One region of the Curtobacterium sp. LFS079 genome, then DNA from elsewhere that is predicted to be linked to it. Evidence: riboswitches for the same ligand, from Rfam matches in the RefSeq annotation. Region 1 holds a riboswitch; each other region holds the start of a gene.
The links. A riboswitch is a leader RNA that binds a small molecule or an ion and turns the genes downstream of it on or off. The one in region 1 is predicted to bind thiamine pyrophosphate.

Region 1 (2,193 bases):
TGGTCGTAGCCGGGAGCGACGTCCGTGACGAGCGGGCCGAGGGTGTAGAACGGGGCGCCGTCGCACAGTTCCTGCTGGCGCTCCACGTTTTCCCGGACCAAGTGGAACGGGATGTGGCCCGGACCTTCCACCATGACCTGGACGTCGTACTTCCAGGCCCGCTTAGTCAGCTCGGCCAGGGTGTCCAGCTCGGCGAACTGGGCGGCGTCGTTGGCGTCCGCCGTCGCGCCCGGCCGGAGTCCGTCGCCCAGGGAGAACGCGACGTCGTACTTGGCGAAGATCTCGCAGAGCTCGTCGAAGTGGGTGTAGAGGAAGTTCTCCTCGTGGTGCGCCAGGCACCAGCCGGCCATGATGGAACCGCCGCGCGAAACGATGCCCGTCACGCGGTTGGCGGTCAGCGGGACGTAGCGCAGCAGCACGCCCGCGTGGATGGTCATGTAGTCCACGCCCTGCTCACACTGCTCGATCACGGTGTCGCGGAAGATCTCCCAGGTCAGCTTGTTGGCCTCGCCGTTGACCTTCTCCAGCGCCTGGTAGATCGGAACGGTGCCGATCGGAACGGGGGAGTTGCGGATAATCCACTCGCGGGTGGTGTGGATGTCATCGCCGGTGGAGAGGTCCATAACGGTGTCCGCGCCCCACTGCGTTGCCCACTGCAGCTTGTCGACTTCTTCGGCGATCGAGCTGGTCACGGCCGAGTTGCCGATGTTGGCATTGATCTTCACCAGGAAGGCCTTGCCGATGATCATCGGCTCGGACTCCGGGTGGTTGATGTTGTTGGGGATGATGGCCCGCCCGGCAGCAACCTCGCTGCGGACCAGTTCGACGTCGCAGTTTTCGCGGAGCGCAACGTACTTCATTTCCGGTGTCACGATGCCCTGCTTGGCGTAGTGCATCTGGGTCACCGTCTTGCCCTCGACGGCGCGGCGGGGCACCGGCTGTGCGCCCTTCCACTCTGCGGAAGCTGCTCCGCGACGCACGGCCGACTTGCCGTCGTCGAGCAGGTTCCGTTCACGGCCGCTGTACTCTTCGGTGTCGCCGCGCCCTTCGATCCAGGCCGCGCGGAACGGTTCCAGCCCGACCACGGGATCGCTGCCGGGACCGGCGGTGCGGTAGACCTGGAACGGCGGGTTGGCCTCGCCGTTGGGGGAGGGCTCCAGCGCAATTTCGGTGACAGGCACCCGAATGCCGGAACCGGCGTCCTCGATATAGGCCAGGGAATGCGATTTCAGCGACTGCGTCACGTCGGCGGAACCGTTCTGGGCAGGGCTGTGCTGTGCATTTGAGGTACTCAAAGGATTACTCACTTCCTTCGCCGGCATTACCCGGACAGGTTCGACGGTCGCAGGCTGCGTCAGCCTGATCTCAGCCCATGCATGGGCCCCCGTGTGGTCGTAGTCGAAGCTACCACAGCCCCGGGCGCGGGGATCGAAAAGCCCGGATGTTACCGTGGCAGCGTGCAGCGCATCATCGAATTCACAGGCCCGGTGCTCTGCGGGCCCGCAGAGGAACGCCGCGGACTGTGGTCGGTGGACGGCCGCCTCACCTTCACCCGCCCGGAACAAGAACCGCACGCGATCCTGGACGGCTGGGTGCTGCCGGGTTTCGTGGATGCCCACTGCCATATCGGCCTCGGGCCAGGCGGAGCGGTGGACGAGGACACTGCCCGGACCCAAGCCCTGGCGGACCGCGACGCCGGAACCCTCCTGGTGCGCGACGCCGGAGTCCCGGCGGATACCCGCTGGCTGCAGGGGAGCGGGGAGGTGCCCCGGATCATCCGCTCCGGCCGGCACATCGCCCGCAGCCGGCGTTACCTGCGCGGCCTTGCCGTGGAAATTGAACCGGAACAGCTCGTGGAGGAAGCCAGGAAGCAGGCCCGCGCGGGCGACGGCTGGGTGAAACTGGTGGGGGACTGGATCGATCGCTCCGCCGGCGACCTCGGACCCTCCTTCCCGGCCGCCGTCGTCAGGGACGCCGTGGCCGCGGTCCATGACGAAGGCGCCCGCGTGACCGCCCATTGTTTTGCGGAGGACACCATCGACGACATGCTCGACGCCGGCATCGACTGCATCGAGCACGCCACGGGCCTGCAGCCCCGGCACATCCCGCGGTTGGTCGAGCAGGCCGTTCCGATCGTTCCCACCCTGGTGAACATCGCGACCTTCCCGGACATCGCCATACACGCCGAAGCCA
Region 2 (2,193 bases), on a different contig from region 1:
CAGGTTCGCCGTCGGTTCGTCCAGCAGGATCAGCCCGGGGCGCATCGCCAGGATGCCGGCGAGCGCCAGGCGCTGCTTCTGCCCTCCGGAGAGGGCCGACGTCGGGTGGTCGATCGCGAAGCCGGCCAGCCCGACGTCGTCGAGTGCCTCGTGCACGCGCGCCCAGATGTCGCCGGGCGGCACGGCCAGGTTCTCGGCGCCGAAGGCGACGTCGTCACCGAGGCGCGAGAGGACCACCTGGGTCTCCGGGTCCTGCTGCATGAGTCCGGCCCGGCCGCGGCTGTCCTGCGGCCGGGCGCCGTCGATCAGCAGCGAGCCGGTTTCGTCGGCGTCGTCCTCGCCGCCCAGTACCCCCGCAAGGGCGTGGAGCAGCGTGGACTTGCCGGCGCCCGACGGGCCCAGCAGCAGCACCCGCTCACCCGGTGCGATGTCCAGGTCAAGGCCATGGACGGCCTGGGCGGTGCGGCCGGCGTGCCGCCAGCCCCAGCCGCGTGCGGAAACGGCAGCGGCGCGGACGCCGGCTTCACTGGACGGCATCAGGAGAAGACGGGCTCCGTGGCGGCCTTCCGGGACGCGAAGGAGCTGAGCACACCGGTCTTGGCCAGGCCGCGGGTGGCGATCCAGGAGAGGCCGCCCGCGATCACGGCACCGGAGATCGCGCAGAACACGATGTAGGCGAGCTTGTCGCCGGCCTCGTACGCGATGTTCCAGCCCCACGGCATGAAGGAGTCGTTCAGGCCGCAGAACAAGCCTGCGCCAGCACCCGCCAGCAGCGATGCGGGCAGGTTGAACTTCTTGTATATGAGTGCCGCGAACACCAGCTCGGCGCCGAGGCCCTGGAGCACGCCGGAGATCAGCACGGTGGTGCCGTACTGCGAGCCCATGATCAGCTCGCCGGTGGCGGCAACGGTTTCGCAGAAGAGCGCCGCGCCCGGCTTGCGGATGATGAGCATGCCAAGCACGGCCGGAATCATCCAGCCGCCGGCGTAGAGGCCGCTGGAAGGCGGGTAGACGAAGACCGGGGCGAGCAGGTTGGCGCCCTGGTCCCAGGCCCAGAAGATCACGCCGCCCGCGACGGCGATCAGTGCCGCCACCACGATGTCCACCACGCGCCAGGTGTAGCCGGTCTTACTGGAAGCCGGCGTCGAAGAAATACCAGTCATTGTGTCCTCCTGAGGAACAGGAGGGGAAAGTGTCGCCCGGCCCTTGTTTCCCGGCCACCGGTCACTCTGAGAACTCGACTCCCTTGCGCCGGTACTAACCGGATCAGGTTCGAGGGTCTGCGGTGTTCCGCACTCTCAGCGCCCTTCCTTCGTTCTGCTGCTGCAGCCCGACGGCGGCGCTCCCCTGTCGTTATCAATTGCCCTTTTGGGCGTGCTCCAGTTTACACCCGGGCCTTTACCGGGCCCCTTCCGGGCGTTTTCGGGGCAGGGCGGACGGTCACATTGGCGCGGGGGTGCCTGGGCCTTGCACATTCTGCTGGATCACCCTGCTGGATAACCGAGGCTTGACCGCACCGTGGCCTGCAATGGTGCGGGTACGGTGGAGTGACTGCAGGTGTGATCCAGCAGAATCGTCACGAGGAGAGCAGGGAGCGTCCATGGCGGAAGACAATTCGCCCGGGAACACCGGGGCGCCCGGCACCGCGTCAGGTACAGCGCCCGGCACCGCGCCCGAGCCGCGGCTGGCGGCGAGCGTGATCCTGCTGCGGGACGGCGCCGACGGCCCGGAAGTCTTCGTCCAGCACCGGGTGTCCACCATGGATTTCGCGGCCGGAATGGTGGTGTTCCCCGGCGGCCGGGTGGACGCCGTCGACGGCAGCGGCTGGAAGTTCGCGGACGGGCTCGTACGGCAGCACGCGCAGGTGTGGCGCCGCTGCAGCATCGCGGCCGCAGACCCCGGCACGGCAGAGCACAACGCGGGCCGGGTCCTTGCCGCGGCGCTGCGCGAAGTCCAGGAAGAGGCGGGACTGCAGCTGGACGCAAGCCTGATGCGGCCGTGGGCCAACTGGGTCACCCCGGCGGACCAGCCTAAGCGCTTCGACACCTACTTCTACCTGGCTGCACCCGGGCCGGAGGACGAGGCCCGGCACCAGACCACCGAGGCCTGGCAGTCATTGTGGATGCCGGTGCGCGGAATCCTTGGCGGCGAGGCCGCGGGCGCCCTCAAGCTGATGCCACCCACCCTGGTGCT
Region 3 (2,193 bases), on a different contig from region 1:
TGCAGCCAGGGCTTCACCTCGCGAAGGGCCTCCTCCCAGCTGCCCAGCCGGGCCTTGGCCGTAGCCATCGCGGACGAGAGCGAGCATCCGGTGCCATGGCTGTTGCTTGTGGCAATGCGCGGCCCCGGAACCTCCACCACATCCTGGCTGAGCAGGCCGGAGGTGTTCACCAGGGCGTCGGGGCAGTCTTCGCCGGCCAGGTGTCCGCCCTTGACCAGAACGGTGCTCCCGGTGGACGCAGCGAGGCGATTGCCCTGCGCCAATGCCGCAGCCCAGTCGCGGGCCTCGTCTTCGCCCAGCAGCATCGCCAGCTCGGGCAGGTTCGGCGTGATCAGGTCCGCGAGCCGGAGCAGTTCCCGGAGGGCTTCCTCGGCGGAAGTTTCCAGCAGCCGGTCGCCGCTGGTGGCGATCATCACCGGATCGATGACGACGACGGCGGGCCGCACCTTGACGAGCCAGCGCCGGACTTCCCCGATCACCTCGGCGTCGCCCAGCATGCCGATCTTGACGGCGTCCACCGTGATGTCGTCGCTGACCGCGTCCAATTGTTCGCGCAGGAATTCGACCGGAGGAACATGGACGGAGCGCACGCCCTTGGTGTTCTGTGCCGTCAGCGCAGTGATGGCAGCCATGCCGTATCCGCCGTTGGCCGCGATGCTTTTGAGGTCCGCCTGGATTCCGGCCCCGCCGGACGGATCGGACCCGGCGATGCTCAGCACGCGGGGCGGCCGGGCAGCAGCGGCGTCAACCGGATAGACAGGGGTGAGTGGTGCGAGTGCCATGAAGCGGACATCCCTTCGCCGGTACTAACCGGGCAGGTTCAACGGGTCTGGTCTCAGCCGGCATCGGTGCGCGGCACCCCGTGTCAGGGAACCAAGTCTAGACGGCCCCCCGGAGCGCCCGGGAATAAGACCATCGGGAACAGGAAAGCCCCGGCGCCCCCGCAATCAAAGCGGGGGCACCGGGGCCTTCAAGGATTCCTAGAGCTCGGACTTGGGAACGCCTACGCCGAGGATTATCGGTTCATCGGCCTTCTTTTGCGGCTGCGTCGCGCTGTCCGGCTGCTTTACAGGGACCTTGGCCTCGTGGGCGGTGCCGCCACTGGCCGCAGACATCCCGCGCTGTTCCACAGTGGTTGCGTTGGCAGCGCCTTGGGCACGGCTCGCGCTGCGGCTGCGCCGGCTCCGGCGTCCCCGCGGGCGATCTTCGGCGCCACCCTCTGCCAGCGCCTCTGCAGCAGCACCATTGGCAGCGGTTTCTTCGGAAGCAGGCCGGCCAAGTCCGGCGAAGGCCTGCGCCAACAGGTCAAGGCTCATCGCAGGTTCGTTGCGCACGGGTTCCTCGTGATGGACGCCAAGCGGCAGGGCCACTTCCTCCCCGCCGAAACGCAGGACCGGCAGCACCGGAGCGTCCGAGGCAGCAGCAGGAGCGGCATCGGCAGCCGGAGACCCGGCGTCGGACACGTCCGCGACGGCGACGGCAGCCTGGGCTTCGGCGGCGTGCTGAAGTTCCTCGTCGTGCAGGTGCGCAGCGTGCGCCGCGGCGGCGATGTTGGCAAACGCGGCGCGCGTCGCGTCGGCCTTGGCCTGACGCTGAACATCTGCACCCTCCGGCACGGGAGCAACCGGCGGGGCCTCGACGGCGGGCTGACCCCCGCCCTTGCCGCGGCGGCGCTTGCGCTCAGTGCGGGCAGGCTGCTGGGTTTCGATGTGCGGGCGATGGTGTTCGGCCGCCACCACGTTGGCGCGGCGATGCTCCACCGGCTCGTCGTGGGTGACCACGCCCCGGCCGGCGCAGGTTTCGCACTGCTCGCCGAAGACTTCCAGCAGGCCCGTGCCCATGCGCTTGCGCGTCATCTGGACCAGGCCCAGGGACGTCACTTCCGCCACCTGGTGCTTAGTGCGGTCACGGCCCAGGCATTCCACCAGGCGGCGCAGGACGAGGTCGCGGTTGGATTCGAGCACCATGTCGATGAAGTCGATCACGATGATGCCGCCGATGTCGCGCAGGCGCAGCTGGCGGACCACCTCTTCGGCCGCTTCGAGGTTGTTCTTCGTGACGGTCTCTTCGAGGTTGCCGCCGCTGCCGGTGAACTTGCCGGTGTTGACGTCCACCACGGTCATGGCTTCGGTACGGTCAATCACCAGGGAACCACCGGAAGGCAGGAACACCTTGCGTTCCAGGGCCTTGTGG
Region 4 (2,193 bases), on a different contig from region 1:
ATCACCACGGTGCCGTCTTCGCGCGGGACGATGTATACGGGCACGCCGCGGACCAGGCCACGGACCGTGGCCGTGAGCAGTGGCTGCAGATGCCCTGGCACCCGGAGGCGCAGGATGTCTCCGTACACCGGCCGCAGGGGCAGGGCGAGTCCGTCCGGCAGGCCTTCCAGCGCGGAGGCGGCCAGGCCGTTGGCGACCACGGTTTCCGTGGCCAGGACCCGGGTGCCGTCAGCCAGGAGCACCCCGGCCACGTCGCCGTCCTCCCACAGGAGCCCTGACGCCGCAGTGTTGAGCAGGAAACCGTCCACGAGGCCGTCGAACCCCGCCGCGTCGACCCAGCTGCGGTCTCCCGGTGAGTGCCGGGCCAGGCTTTCGAGGATGGCCGCGGCAAGCCTGCGCGGGTCCACCTGGTGGTCCCCTGGGATGTCGAAAGCGCAGGAAATCTGCGGGCTGAGCAGGGGTTCGCGTTCGCGGGCTTCACGCAGCGGCAAGGCCTGGATCTCCAGGCCGAGGCCCAGTTGGACGTCCCGCAGGTCGGCGAACGCCCGGCGGTCAGCGGCGTCCGCACCGACGGCGAGGGTCGGCGTCGTGCGGTATCCGGTACCGGCCGCATCGGAGGGCAGTCCGCGCACAAATGCGGGCCACAGCTGCGAGGAGGCAAGCATCAGCTCAAGGAGGTCTTCCTCCTGGTAGTGCAGCTCGCTCACCGGTGCCAGCATGCCTGCCGCGGCAAAGGTGGCGCCGGTCGCGGGCGCGGGGTCGATGACCACAACGGAGCGCCCCGAGCGGCGGGCTTCATGGGCGATGCCGAGGCCGATGATGCCCGCGCCGATGACCGCGACGTCGGCAGTGATGGCAGGATTCCGGGGTGCCGGGTGAAGTGTGTCCATGGGCCCTTCCCTACGCCGGCATTAACCGGATCAGGTCAAGCGGTCGGCGCTGAAGCCCTCTCAGCCGGACGGTCTCATTACGACGGTCGCGGCTCCCGCAGTACCAGCCCAGTTTAGGGGAACTACTCTGGTTTCCATGACCCAGCATGTTCTGCACACCACTGCCCGCCTCTACCTGTGCACCGATGCCCGGAAGAAGCAGGGCGATTTCGAGCAATTCGTCGACGCCGCGTTCGAAGGCGGAGTGGACATCATCCAGCTCCGCGACAAGACGATCGAAGCAGCCGAGGAGCTTGAACTCCTGGAGGTCCTGCACGCGGTGGCCCAGCGCCACGGCCGGCTCTGGGCCGTCAACGACCGGGCGGACATCGCGTCCCTTTCCGGGGCTCCCGTGTTCCATATCGGCCAGAAGGACCTGCCGCTGCGCGCGGCGAGGAAGCTGCTGCATGATCCCACCGTGATCGGCCTGTCGACCCACACGCCGGAACAGGTTGACGCCGCGATCGCCGCGTCCCCGGGCCGCAGCGGCCTGGACTACTTCTGCGTTGGCCCGGTCTGGGCGACGCCGACCAAGCCGGGCCGGGACGCCGTCGGGCTGGATCTGGTCAAGTACGCCGCGAGTGCGGTACGTGCCGCGGACGAGGAACGCGTGGGCGGGGTGCAGCTGCCGTGGTTCGCGATCGGCGGCATTGACCACAGCAATGTTGAGCAGGTGGTGCAGGCCGGTGCCGGCCGGATCGTAGTGGTGCGGGCGATCACCGAAGCAAGCGACCCGACGGCGGCCGCCAAGTCACTGCTCGCAGCCCTGCCGGACACGTGAGGGGCCTGCAGTCACAATCCGTTGAATGACGACGGCGGCCGCCGCCCCGGGTGCTTTTGGCACCTCGGGCGACGGCCGCCGTCGTTGTTTCAGCGGACGAGCTCAGGCACCGTAGCGGGCGCCTTCGGGCTTGGACTCCTGGTTCTATCCCCCACCCGCCACACTAGACGCACTGGCACCACCAGGAAACAGCCTCTGCTCCCCATTGACGCGGGACGCAATGCTAGGTCGCCCGGCGTCGTTTCCAGCCCTATTCGGATCGGTTACCCTGACTTTCGTGTCACATCACCGGATAACCCCGAATGTCAGTGAAACGTCGAACCAGCTGGCGGAGGCACTGGCTGCCCTGAGGACGGAACTCGAACTGCCCGGGGACTATCCGCATGACGCTATCGCCGAGGCAAAGGAGGCGGTGGCCCGGCACACCCTGCCTCCGCTCGACCTCGACCACATTCCCTTCGTGACCATCGATCCTGCCGGCTC

Region 2: it holds a riboswitch for thiamine pyrophosphate, as region 1 does, so the genes downstream of both, ACNQPB_RS13185 (ECF transporter S component) here and thiC (phosphomethylpyrimidine synthase ThiC) in region 1, are expected to answer to the same signal.
Region 3: it holds a riboswitch for thiamine pyrophosphate, as region 1 does, so the genes downstream of both, thiD (bifunctional hydroxymethylpyrimidine kinase/phosphomethylpyrimidine kinase) here and thiC (phosphomethylpyrimidine synthase ThiC) in region 1, are expected to answer to the same signal.
Region 4: it holds a riboswitch for thiamine pyrophosphate, as region 1 does, so the genes downstream of both, ACNQPB_RS16600 (FAD-dependent oxidoreductase) here and thiC (phosphomethylpyrimidine synthase ThiC) in region 1, are expected to answer to the same signal.

The regions. Positions count from the first base shown of each region.
Region 1 covers NZ_JBFPFO010000005.1:235,419-237,611, forward strand. Annotated here, with positions in the region: gene thiC (phosphomethylpyrimidine synthase ThiC) at 1-1,295, opposite strand, end outside; TPP riboswitch at 1,291-1,398, opposite strand; gene ACNQPB_RS11175 (amidohydrolase family protein) at 1,458-2,193, shown strand, end outside.
Region 2 covers NZ_JBFPFO010000007.1:83,822-86,014, forward strand. Annotated here, with positions in the region: gene ACNQPB_RS13180 (ABC transporter ATP-binding protein) at 1-537, opposite strand, end outside; gene ACNQPB_RS13185 (ECF transporter S component) at 537-1,163, opposite strand; TPP riboswitch at 1,226-1,359, opposite strand; gene ACNQPB_RS13190 (NUDIX hydrolase) at 1,601-2,193, shown strand, end outside.
Region 3 covers NZ_JBFPFO010000008.1:3,081-5,273, reverse strand. Annotated here, with positions in the region: gene thiD (bifunctional hydroxymethylpyrimidine kinase/phosphomethylpyrimidine kinase) at 1-782, opposite strand, end outside; TPP riboswitch at 776-873, opposite strand; gene ACNQPB_RS13705 (Rne/Rng family ribonuclease) at 981-2,193, opposite strand, start outside.
Region 4 covers NZ_JBFPFO010000012.1:19,312-21,504, reverse strand. Annotated here, with positions in the region: gene ACNQPB_RS16600 (FAD-dependent oxidoreductase) at 1-890, opposite strand, end outside; TPP riboswitch at 881-999, opposite strand; gene thiE (thiamine phosphate synthase) at 1,027-1,710, shown strand; gene ACNQPB_RS16590 (RNB domain-containing ribonuclease) at 1,988-2,193, shown strand, end outside.